2 regions of the Variovorax sp. RO1 genome follow, and region 2 is predicted to be linked to the other one. Evidence: predicted binding sites of a transcription regulator. Region 2 holds the regulator's gene; the other holds the start of a gene.

Region 1 (5,747 bases), on a different contig from region 2:
CCGTGGGTGGCCTTTGCCATCTACCTCGTGGTGCTCGACTTTGTCGGCTACTGGATTCACCGCGGCCAGCATCACTTCAACGCGTGGTGGAGCCTGCATTCGCTGCACCACTCGCAGCGCCAGATGACGATGTGGAGCGACGACCGCAACCACCTGCTCGACGACGTGATCCACGACACGCTCATCGTCATCGTGGCGCAGCTGATCGGCGTGGCGCCGGGCCAGTTCATCGCCGTCGTGGCCTTCACCCAGCTCAGCGAGAGCCTGCAGCACGCCAACCTGCGGCTGAGCTTCGGCGCCATCGGCGAGCGGCTGTGGGTCAGCCCGCGGTTCCACCGGCTGCACCACAGCATCGGGCTGGGCCACGAGTCGCACGGCAAGAGCACGCTCGGCGGCCACAACTTCGGCGTGCTGCTGCCCTGGTGGGACATGCTCTTTCGCACCGCCAACTTCGAGAACCGCTACGACCCGACCGGCATCCGCGACCAGGTCGAGCCCGGCGCCGATGGCCGCCCGCGCGACTACGGCCAGGGCTTCTGGTCGCAGCAGTGGCTGGGGTTGAAGCGGCTGTTCGGCCGCGCCTGAACCGGACGCGGGGCCGGCGGCTGGCGGGCCGGGGCCTTGCGCTATCCTCGAACCTCATGCGCCTGCTCCTCGACTCCTTCTGGCGCGCGGTGGCCTATTGCATGCTCCCGCGCGTGATCGTGCTGTCGCTCCTGCCGTTGGCGCTCATGGTGCTGCTGGCCGCGGGGCTCGGCTACTTCTATTGGGACGCCGCCGTCGTCTGGACGCGCGAAGCCCTCGACGCCTGGCCGTTGCTGTCCAGCTTCTGGGCCTGGATCGGGCGCCTCTTTTCGAGCGATGTCACGGCCGCGCTGGCGCCGCTGGTGGTGGTGTTCGGTGTCACGCCGCTCATCGTGGTGCTGTCGCTGCTGATCGTGGCCGGCTTCATGGCGCCGGCGCTCACCAAGCTCGCGGCCGAACGGCGCTTTCCGACGCTCGAACAGAAAAAGGGCGCCTCCTTCTTCGGCAGCGTGCTGCGCTCGCTCGCCGCCACCGTGCTGGCGTTGATCGCCTTGGTGGTGTCGATGCCGCTGTGGCTCATTCCGCCGCTGGTGCTGATCCTGCCGCCGCTGATCTGGGGCTGGCTCACCTACCGGGTGATGAGCTTCGATGCGCTGGCCGAGCACGCCAGCCCCGAAGAACGCGCCACGCTGCTGCGCACCCACCGGCTGCCGTTGCTGTGCATCGGCGTGCTGTGCGGCTACCTGGGCGCCGCGCCGAGCATCGTCTGGGCCTCGGGCCTGCTGTTCGCCGCCGCCTTCTTCGTGCTGGTGCCGATCGCCATCTGGATCTACACGCTGGTCTTCGCTTTCTCCGCGCTCTGGTTCGCCCACTACTGCCTGGACGCGCTGGCCCAGATGCGCGCCCAGCGCGCGGCGCTGCAGCCCGCAACCGGCAGCGGCGAGGCACCGGCCCTCGAGGCGGCCGAAGCCACCGAGGCCAACAAGGCCGCTCTTTCTCAATGGGGTTCACCATGACACGCGCATTCGGTCTCATCGTCGTCGGCGACGAGATCCTTTCCGGCAAGCGGGCCGACAAGCACATGACCAAGGTCATCGAGCTGCTGGCTGCGCGCGGCCTGCAGCTGGGCTGGGCCGAGTACGTGGGCGACGAGCCCACGCGGATCACCGCGGCCCTCATGCGCGCCTTCGCCTCGGGCGACATCGTGTTCTCGACCGGCGGCATCGGCGCCACGCCCGACGACCACACCCGCCAGTGCGCCGCGCAGGCCCTGCGCGTGCCGCTGGCGCTGCATCCCGAGGCTGAAGTGCTGATCCGCGAGCGCATGCAGGACACGGCCCAGGAGCAGGGCGTGCCCTACGAGCCCGACCGGGCGGACAACATCCACCGGCTGAACATGGGCGTGTTTCCGCAGGGCGCGTCGATCATCCGCAACCCGTACAACAAGATCCCGGGTTTCAGCGTCGAGCACGTGCATTTCGTGCCGGGCTTTCCGGTCATGGCCTGGCCGATGATCGAGTCGGTGCTCGACAGCCGGTATGCCGATCTGTTCACCCGTAACGCCGTCGCCGAGAAGTCCGTGATCGTTTTCGGTGCGATGGAAGCCACCCTCACGCCGCTGATGCAGGCCATCGAGCAGGCCCACGCCGGCATCAAGGTGTTCAGCCTCCCCAGCGTGGATCACCCTCAGTACGGCCGCCACATCGAGCTGGGCGTCAAGGGTGACCCCGGGCTGCTCGATGCTGCCTATGGCCAGCTCATCGAAGGCTTGCACAGCTTTGATGCGAAGCTTGGCCCTGAATTGGTGCGTTAATTCGTATTGCACCAGTTTGGTGATTAATTCCTTTTCCGGCAGCCCCTGGGCCGTCACCCGGGCCTCATCCGGCGGGGTGACAATGGCACAGAAACTGCATCCTTCCGTTCCCGTATTCCTAACCACCATCCAACTCAGGAGAAACTGATGGCAAAGACCGTCGCCGATGTACTCAAGCTCGTCAAGGAAAACGAGGTCAAGTTCGTCGACTTGCGCTTCACCGACACCCGCGGCAAGGAACAGCACGTCACCGTGCCCGTGTCGCATTTCGATGAAGACAAATTCACCTCGGGCCACGCGTTCGACGGTTCGTCCATCGCCGGTTGGAAGGGCATCGAAGCCTCGGACATGCAGCTCATGCCCGACCCGAACACCGCCAACATCGACCCCTTCTTCGAAGAAACGACGCTGATCCTGACCTGCGACGTGATCGATCCGGCCGACGGCAAGGCCTACGAGCGCGACCCGCGCTCGCTCGCCAAGCGCGCCGAGGCGTACATGAAGGCTTCCGGCCTGGGCGACACCGCCTTCTTCGGTCCGGAACCCGAATTCTTCGTGTTCGACGGCGTGCGCTGGAAGAACGACATGTCGGGCTGCTTCGTGAAGATCGATTCCGAAGAAGCTTCGTGGAACACCGACAAGGAATACGAGCACGGCAACAGCGGCCACCGTCCCGCAGTCAAGGGCGGCTACTTCCCCGTGCCCCCGGTCGACAGCCTGCACGACATGCGCTCGGAAATGTGCCTGGTGCTCGAATCGCTGGGCATCCCGGTCGAAGTGCATCACCACGAAGTGGCCAACGCCGGCCAGCTCGAAATCGGCACCAAGTTCAGCACGCTGGTCCAGCGCGCCGACTGGGTCCAGCTGCAGAAGTACGTGATCCACAACGTGGCCCACGCCTACGGCAAGACCGCCACCTTCATGCCCAAGCCCATCGTCGGCGACAACGGCTCGGGCATGCACGTGCACCAGTCGGTCTGGAAGGACGGCAAGAACCTGTTCGCAGGCGACGGCTACGCAGGCCTGTCTGACTTCGCGCTGCACTACATCGGCGGCATCATCAAGCACGCCCGTGCCCTGAACGCCATCACGAACCCCGGCACCAACAGCTACAAGCGCCTGGTGCCCGGCTTCGAAGCCCCGGTGAAGCTGGCCTACTCGGCCAAGAACCGTTCGGCCTCGATCCGCATCCCGTTCGTGGCCAACCCGAAGGGCCGCCGCGTCGAAGCGCGCTTCCCCGATCCGCTGATGAACCCGTACCTGGGCTTTGCCGCGCTGCTGATGGCCGGCTTGGACGGCGTGGAAAACAAGATCCATCCGGGCGAAGCCGCCAGCAAGGACCTGTACCACCTGCCGCCGGAAGAAGACGCGCTGATCCCGACCGTCTGCCACAGCCTGGACCAGGCCCTGGAGCACCTGGACAAGGACCGTGCGTTCCTGACCAAGGGCGGCGTGTTCACCGACTCGTACATCGACGCGTACATCGACCTCAAGATGCAGGAAGTCACGCGCTTCCGCATGGCGACGCACCCGGTGGAATTCGACATGTACTACTCGCTGTAAGAAGCGCTGTAGAAAACCTGCCCTCGCGGGCAGGTAAGACAAAAGGACGGCCCCGGCCGTCCTTTTTCCTTGGTGCGGAACATCCCATCGTGAGAGGGCCCGAATTGCATCAAAATGCGCGTTTGTCGCGCCCTCTCCAGAATCAAATGAAGACTGTCTCCCTGATTTTCCTGGCCGCCGCCTCGTTCGCCACCGCCTCGGCGGCGCTCGCGCAAGAGCGCGTCTGGCGTTGCGGCAACGAGTACACCAACAACGCGACCGTGGCCCAGCAAAAGGGCTGCAAGGTCATGGAAGGCGGCAACGTCACCGTCGTGCAGGGCACGAAGCCTTCCGGCGGTGGTGGCGGCAGCGCGTCGTCGGGCTCGGGTTCGTCGGCCGCGCGTGCGCCGGCAGGCAGTCCGCGCGTCGAAGGCGTCGACCAGCGTGCCCGCGACGGCGAGGCGCGCTCGGTGCTCGAAACCGAGCTGCGCAAGGCCGAGGCGCGCCAGACCGAGCTCAAGAAGGAATACAACAACGGCGAGCCCGAGAAGCAGGGCAGCGAAGGCCGCAACTACCAGAAGTACCTCGACCGCGTGGCTGAAATGAAGGCCGAACTCGCGCGCAACGAGAGCGACATCGCCGGCATCCGCCGCGAAATCGGCCGCCTGCCCGGCAAGCCGCAAGCGCAGTAAACGGCGTCACCATGGTGTTCGGGAAGAAGGCGACTGGCGCCACTCCGCGCTTTCGCGCCTTCGACCTCTTGTCCACGCTGATCGCGGTGGTCAACAGCGACGGCTCGGTGCTGTTTGCCAACGCAGGCCTCGAAGACGCGCTGGGCACCTCGCGGCGCACGCTCGAGGGCTCGCAGTTCGGCGCCTGTTTCCATGAGCCGCAGGTGCTGCGCACGGCGCTCGACGGCGCCAGCAGCAACGACTTCGCCACGCTGCGCTACGAGGCCTTTCTGCGGCGTGTGAACCACGAGCTGATGCCCGTGCAGGTCACGCTGGCGCACGGCGACAAGAAGGGCGAACTCATCATCGAGATGTCGCCGCTGGAGCAGCAGGTGCGCCAGGACCGCGAAGAGCGCCTCATCGACCAGGCGCAGGCCAACAAGGAACTCATCCGCAACCTCGCGCACGAGATCAAGAACCCGCTGGGCGGCATCCGCGGCGCGGCGCAGCTGCTGCAGATGGAGGTCGAGTCGCGCGACCTCATCGAATACACCCAGGTCATCATTCACGAGGCCGACCGGCTGCAGACGCTGGTCGACCGGCTGCTGGCGCCGCACCGCCGCCCGCACGTGGTGGGCGACGTGAACATCCACGAGGTGTGCGAGCGTGTGCGCTCGGTCATCCTGGCGGAGTTCTCGCGCGACCTGCACATCGAGCGCGACTTCGACGTCTCCATTCCCGAGTTCCGCGGCGACCGCGAGCAGCTCATCCAGGCCACGCTCAACATCGCGCACAACGCGGCGCAGGCCCTGGCCGAGCGCCGCGCGGCGGGCGATGCGCAGATCACTTTCAAGACGCGCGTGGCCCGACAGGTGATCTTCAACAAGCAGTGGTATCGATTGGCACTGGAATTGCATGTCATCGACAATGGACCGGGTGTGCCGGACACGATCAAGGACCGCATCTTCTATCCGCTCGTTTCGGGCAGGGAAGGCGGAACCGGGCTGGGGTTGACGCTTGCACAGACTTTTGTGCAGCAGCATCACGGCGTGATCGAGTGCGACAGCGTCCCGGGCCGAACCGATTTCAAGATATTGATTCCGCTGCCCTAGCGCAGCCCCGGCAACAGAGGAGATGCATGAAGCCGATCTGGATAGTTGATGACGACCAATCGATACGCTTCGTGCTCGAGAAGG
Region 2 (5,747 bases):
GGCATGGGCGCCGGCGGGCTGGTGTTCTCGATCGCGGCGCTGGCCGGGCTGCAGGCGGCGTTCCTCGCGGTGCCGGGGCTGTACCTCGCGATCAAGGCCTTCGGCGGCGCCTACCTGATCTACCTGGGCTTTCGCATCTGGCGTGGCGCGCGTCAGCCGCTCGCGATCACGCCCGACACGGACGCCTCGCCCCGGGGCCAGGGCCGCGGCGGACGCACCTTCCTGCTCGGCCTGGCCACGCAGGTCAGCAACCCGAAGACGGCGGTCGTGTACGCGAGCATCTTCGCGGCCTTCCTGCCACGCGAGGTGCCGCTGGTGCTGGCGCTCGCGGTGCCGGCGGTGATCTTCTGCATCGAGACGGGCTGGTACGCGATCGTCGCGCTGGCGCTGTCCTCGGCCGCACCGCGCGCGGCCTACCTGCGCTACAAGACCTGGATCGACCGCGCGGCCGGCGGCGTGATGGGGCTGCTGGGCCTGCGACTCGTGTGGTCCGCGGTGCGCGGCACCTAGGCCACCCGACCGCTACAGCAGGCTCTCCGGCGTGAGCGGCGCCAGCAGCTCGAGCATGGTGCGGTCCCAGAAACCCGAGTCGGGTTCTTCGTGCAGCACGGTGGTCTTGCCGCCTTCCTCGCTGACCCACTCGATGCGCCGCGAGCCCCCTGCCGCTGCATCGCCGCCCTCGGCAAAACGCAGCCGGTAGGCGCCCTGCTGCTTGAGCACGTCGAGCAGCTTCAGGGTCTGCTGCGCCATCTCGGGGCTGCGGATGAACAGGCCGATCTCGGTGTTGTGGACCTCGGAGCGCGGATCGAAATTCATCGAGCCGACGAACAGGATGCGCTGGTCGATCACCGCCGACTTGGCGTGCAGCCGGCCCACCGACGTACCGAACAGACCCAGCCGCACGCTGCGCCGCGTGCGCGCGGAACTCAGCTCGTGCAGCTCGGCGCCCAGCGCGAGCATGTCGGCGCGGTAGCGGCGGTAGGCCGTGTGGACCAGCGGCTCGTCGGTGGCGGCGAGCGAGTTGGTGACCACGCTGATCTTCACATTGCGCCCGCGGATCTCGCGCATCACCTCCAGCCCCGACACGCCCGGGATCAGGTAGGGCGAGACCAGCGTCACCTCGCTGCGCGCGCGGCGCATCTGCTCGACCACGTTGTAGCGCACGCTGTCGACGTCGAGCAGCGGCACGCCGCCGTACGACGCGGTCTTGCCGATCACGCGGTCGGGCGAATCGGCGTACGCCTCGGCGGTGGTCCAGATCAGGCCGAGCTTGCCGGCGTCGAGGTCGTCGGCCACGGGGCTGTAGCCCAGCAGGTCGTTGGGCGCGGGCTTGGGCGGCGGCGGCGTGGTGTCGGGGCCGGTGGCGGCATCGAAGCGGCGCTGCAGCTCTTCGCGCGGCAGGTCGGTGCGCACGACCGAGCCGATCGGGCGCACGTGCGGGCTGTTCCAGTACTGGTCGAACAGCACGCCCAGGCGCGGGATCAATGCACCCGTGACGAAGGTGTCGAGATCGATGAAGTTCTGGCCCGAGGTGCGCCGGAAGTACTGGTTGCCGATGTTGCGCCCGCCCGCCACCGCCATCGCGCCGTCGGCGATGAAGAGCTTGTTGTGCATGCGGCGGTTGACGCGGCTGAAGTCGAACAGCGACGCGGTGAAGCGCCTGAGCAGGCTGCCGCGCCCGGCCGGAAACGGATTGAACAGGCGCAGCTCCACGTTCGGCGTGGCGGCCAGCCCCAGCAGGAGTTCGTCTTCGCCGGACGTGTACAGGTCGTCCATCAACAGGCGCACGCGCACGCCGCGCTGGGCCGCATCCCGCAGGGTGCGCAGCAGGTAGCGGCCGGTCTCGTCGTTCTCGATCTGGTAGTACTGCACGTCGAGCGTGCGCTGCGCGCGGCGCGCGAGCTGCAGGCGCGTGTCGAAGGCGAAGTCGCCGCCGGGCATCAGGCGAAAGCCGCTGAGGTCGGGGTCGGGCTGCGAGGCCAGCGCGATCTTGCCGAGCGCAGTGTCGGCCGAGACGGCGATGGCCTTGGTGGGTGCGCGCGGTGCTTCGTCGGGCAGCGTGGCGCAGCCGGTGAACAGCAACGCAGTTGCGATGACGACAACCCAATGCCCACAGCGCGACAGCAGGCGATGGGTCATCGTGAGCTTTCTACAGGGCCTTGCGCAGGTTGGCCGGCGCGATGCGCAGGGCTTCGCGGTACTTGGCCACGGTGCGGCGCGCGCACTCGATGCCCTGCTCCTTCAGCATCTCGGAAATCTGGCTGTCGGACAGCGGCTTCTTGATGCTCTCGGAACTCACGAACTGCTTGATGAGCGCGCGCACCGCAGTGCTCGACGCGTTGCCGCCGGTCTCGGTGCCTAGCGCCGAACCGAAGAAGTACTTGAGCTCGACGGTGCCGAAGGGCGTCGACATGTACTTGGCGGTGGTCACGCGCGAGATGGTCGATTCGTGCAGGCCCAGCTCGTCTGCAATCTCGCGCAGCACCAGCGGGCGCATCGCGAGTTCGCCGTGCACGAAGTAGCTCTTCTGCCGTTCGACGATGGCGTTGCTCACGCGCAGGATGGTGTCGAAGCGCTGCTGGATGTTCTTGATGAACCAGCGCGCCTCCTGCAGCCGCTGCGACAGCGCCTGGCTGCCCTCGCCCTTGTGCGCCTTGAGCGCGCCGGCGTAGATGTCGTGCACGCGCAGGCGCGGCATGACCTCGGGGTTCAGCATGACGCGGAACTTGATGTTGGTGCCGCGGCCCGTCTTGGTGACGATCACGTCGGGCACGACGATGTTGCGTTCGACGTCGACAAAACGGCGGCCCGGCTTGGGCTCCAGGCGCGCAATGATCTGCAGCGCCGAGCGCACCAGCTCTTCGTTCGTGCGCGTGAGCGTGGCCAGGCGCTTGAAGTCGCGCCGCGCGAGCAGCTCCATCGGCTGCTTGCAGATCGCGATGGCGGTCTTGCGCACGAGCGCTTCGGCCTCGGTCTCGTCTTCGTTCGCGAGCGCCTTCAGCTGGATGCTCAGGCATTCGCCGAGGTCGCGCGCGCCGACACCGACGGGCTCCAGGCTCTGCAGCAGGCCGAGCGCCACCTGGAAGTGGTGCACGAGGTCGTCGAACTGGTCGTTGTCGTCGCCTGCCAGGCCCGAGGCCAGCGCGGGCAGCGAGTCTTCGAGGTAGCCGTCGTCGTTGAGCGATTCGATCAGAAAGCGCAGCGCGGCGCAGTCGTTTTCGTTGAGCCGCAGGGTCAGCGCCTGGCGGTGCAGGAACGATTGCAGCGACTCCTGGCTGCGCGCGAGTTCGGTGGCGTCGGCACGCTCGTCGTCGCCGAGGTTGTTCTGGCGCGCGGGCGCATCGCTGCCCCACTCGCTGTCGTCGGGCGCCATCTCGACGGTACCGTCGCCTTCCCAGTCGGGCTCGCGCTCGGTGATCTCGGCGGCAGGGCCGTCGGATTCCGGTGTGGACGTGGTCGCTTCGCTGGAAGCGGTGGAGGCACTGGGGGCGGACGGCGCGAAATCGCCCTCGCCGGTGTCACCGCCATCGTCGCGTGGCACGGGCGTGTCGACAGCATCGAGCCCGAACTCTTCGCGCGCCGCTTCTTCCGCGGTGCGTTCGAGGAACGGGTTCTCGTCCAGCATCTGCTCCACCTCCTGGCTCAGTTCGAGCGTGGAGAGTTGGAGCAGGCGAATGGACTGCTGCAGCTGCGGCGTGAGCGCCAGATGCTGCGAGACGCGAAGGGACAGCCCTTGCTTCATGAAAAGATGGCTCCCCCCCAGGCTGCGCGCTTCGCGCTACGCCAACCCCCTACCGGGGGCGGGCCGACCGCTTCGGGCGGCCGTGCGCGGCGCCCCCCGCGAGGAAGTTCCGCGCGGACGGTGGCCACGTTGATCCTTGACCCTCGCCGCACGGTCACATCCGGAAGTGCTCGCCCAGGTACACCCTGCGTACCTCGGCGTTGTCGACGATCTCCGAGGGTGTGCCTTGTGCCAGCACGTGCCCGTCGCTGATGATGAACGCGTGATCGCAGATGCCCAGCGTTTCACGCACGTTGTGGTCGGTGATGAGCACGCCGATGCCGCGCTCTTTCAGGAAACTGATGATCCGCTGGATCTCGATCACCGCGATCGGGTCGATGCCGGCAAAGGGCTCGTCCAGCAGGATGAAGCGCGGCTGCGTGGCCAGCGCACGCGCGATTTCGACGCGGCGGCGCTCGCCGCCCGACAGTGCGAGCGCGGGCGAATCGCGCAGGTGGTCGACGCGCAGGTCGGACAGCAGGTCGGCCAGTCGCTCTTCGGTGGCCTGCTTCGACAACGGCACCATGCGGCCGTTGGCGTCGGGCTCGCGCTGCAGCTCGAGCACGGCACGCACGTTTTCCTCGACCGTGAGCTTGCGGAAGATCGACGCTTCCTGCGGCAGGTAGCTCAGGCCCATGCGCGCGCGGCGGTGAATGGGCATGTGGGCGATGGGCTCGCCGTCGATGGTGATCTCGCCGGCATCGGCACGCACCAGCCCCACGATCATGTAGAACGAGGTGGTCTTGCCCGCGCCGTTGGGGCCGAGCAGTCCGACGACTTCGCCCTTCTGCACATCGAGCGAGACGTCTTTGACGACCGTGCGGCTGCCGTAGCTCTTCTTGAGGCCGCGCGCCACGAGGCGGCTGCCGGGGACGCCGTCGGCGGTCGTCTGGGTTCCTGCGGTTTCGATCACTTGCGCCCTTCCCCTTCGGTGCTGCCGCCCAGCGTGGTGCTCGGGCGCAGCCCGGCGCCGGGCGCGGGGGTGGGTGCCGGAGCGGCGGGCTTCTTGCCGCCGGCTGCCGGTGCGGAGCCGCCCGCCGCCGGGGCCGCGGCGGCCTTCGGCGTGAGAATGGCCTTCACGCGGCCACCGCTGCCCCCCGAGACGCCGGCGTTCGGCGGCACGAGGGAGCCGTTGACGGTGTAGGTGTCGTTGCTCTGGTCGTAGACGATCAGCGCGCCGCTGCTCTCGTCGTTGGCCGTGGCGCCCACCAGCCGGCGCATGACGGCGCGGCGGATGAACTTGACGTTGTCGGCGCGGCTGTCGTACTCGATGACTTCCGACTCGCCCTCGATCCACTCGTCGCCGGCGTTGCGCTTCTGCTTGTAATAGGCCAGCTTGCCGGGCGCCGCCGTGACCACGCCGTACTGGTAGCCCTCGGCGTCCTGGCGCACGTCCAGCCGCGCACCGCGGATGATGATCGTGCCCTTCGTGACCAGCACATTGCCGGTGAACACGCTGGTCTGTTTCAGGTCGTCGTAGCGCATCGAGTCGGACTCGATGTTCATCGGCTTGGTGCGGTCGGCGGTTTCAGCCAGGGCGCCGGAGGCGGCTCCGGCCAGCAACAGCGCGCCGAAAGCCAGGCGGCCGAGGCGACGAAGGGTGGGGAATGTGGGGATGGAGGGCAATGTCATAAAGGCACGAAACTTGCTCTGAAACATTGTATGCGTGGGACGGTGATTGCCCACCGCCGCCAATGAAAAAGCCCGCCGGAGCGGGCCTTGCATTCGACCCAAAACCAGGTCGTCAGGTCGCGGGATCGGTCAGCCCTTCTTGGCTTCGCCGGTCAGGAAGGTCGCCACTTGCAGCACCTTGGACATGCTGCCGGCGGTTTCGCCGTCGACATACCAACGGCCCGCCACGGCCAGGGCCGGCACGCCGGCGACCTTGTAGGCCTCGGTTTGCTGCGCGGCGCGGCGGGCCTTGCTGGCCACGCCGAAGGACGCAAAGGTTTCCTTGAACTTGGCG

What was found. Region 2 encodes sigma-54, which starts transcription at its own class of promoters, with help from an activator protein. Its sites were predicted from a motif close to TGGCANGNAANCTGCTTT; they were not measured.
Region 1: the regulator sigma-54 is predicted to act here: its motif matches at 2,422-2,439, upstream of glnA (type I glutamate--ammonia ligase).

The regions. Positions count from the first base shown of each region.
Region 1 covers NZ_PKMT01000004.1:85,572-91,318, forward strand. Annotated here, with positions in the region: gene CY658_RS20720 (sterol desaturase family protein) at 1-585, shown strand, start outside; gene CY658_RS20725 (EI24 domain-containing protein) at 642-1,541, shown strand; gene CY658_RS20730 (competence/damage-inducible protein A) at 1,538-2,338, shown strand; gene glnA (type I glutamate--ammonia ligase) at 2,486-3,901, shown strand; gene CY658_RS20740 (hypothetical protein) at 4,048-4,572, shown strand; gene glnL (nitrogen regulation protein NR(II)) at 4,584-5,663, shown strand; gene ntrC (nitrogen regulation protein NR(I)) at 5,690-5,747, shown strand, end outside.
Region 2 covers NZ_PKMT01000001.1:51,181-56,927, reverse strand. Annotated here, with positions in the region: gene CY658_RS00250 (LysE family translocator) at 1-510, shown strand, start outside; gene CY658_RS00245 (phospholipase D family protein) at 523-2,139, opposite strand; gene rpoN (RNA polymerase factor sigma-54) at 2,150-3,742, opposite strand; gene lptB (LPS export ABC transporter ATP-binding protein) at 3,897-4,694, opposite strand; gene lptA (lipopolysaccharide transport periplasmic protein LptA) at 4,691-5,413, opposite strand; gene CY658_RS00225 (thiol:disulfide interchange protein DsbA/DsbL) at 5,543-5,747, opposite strand, start outside.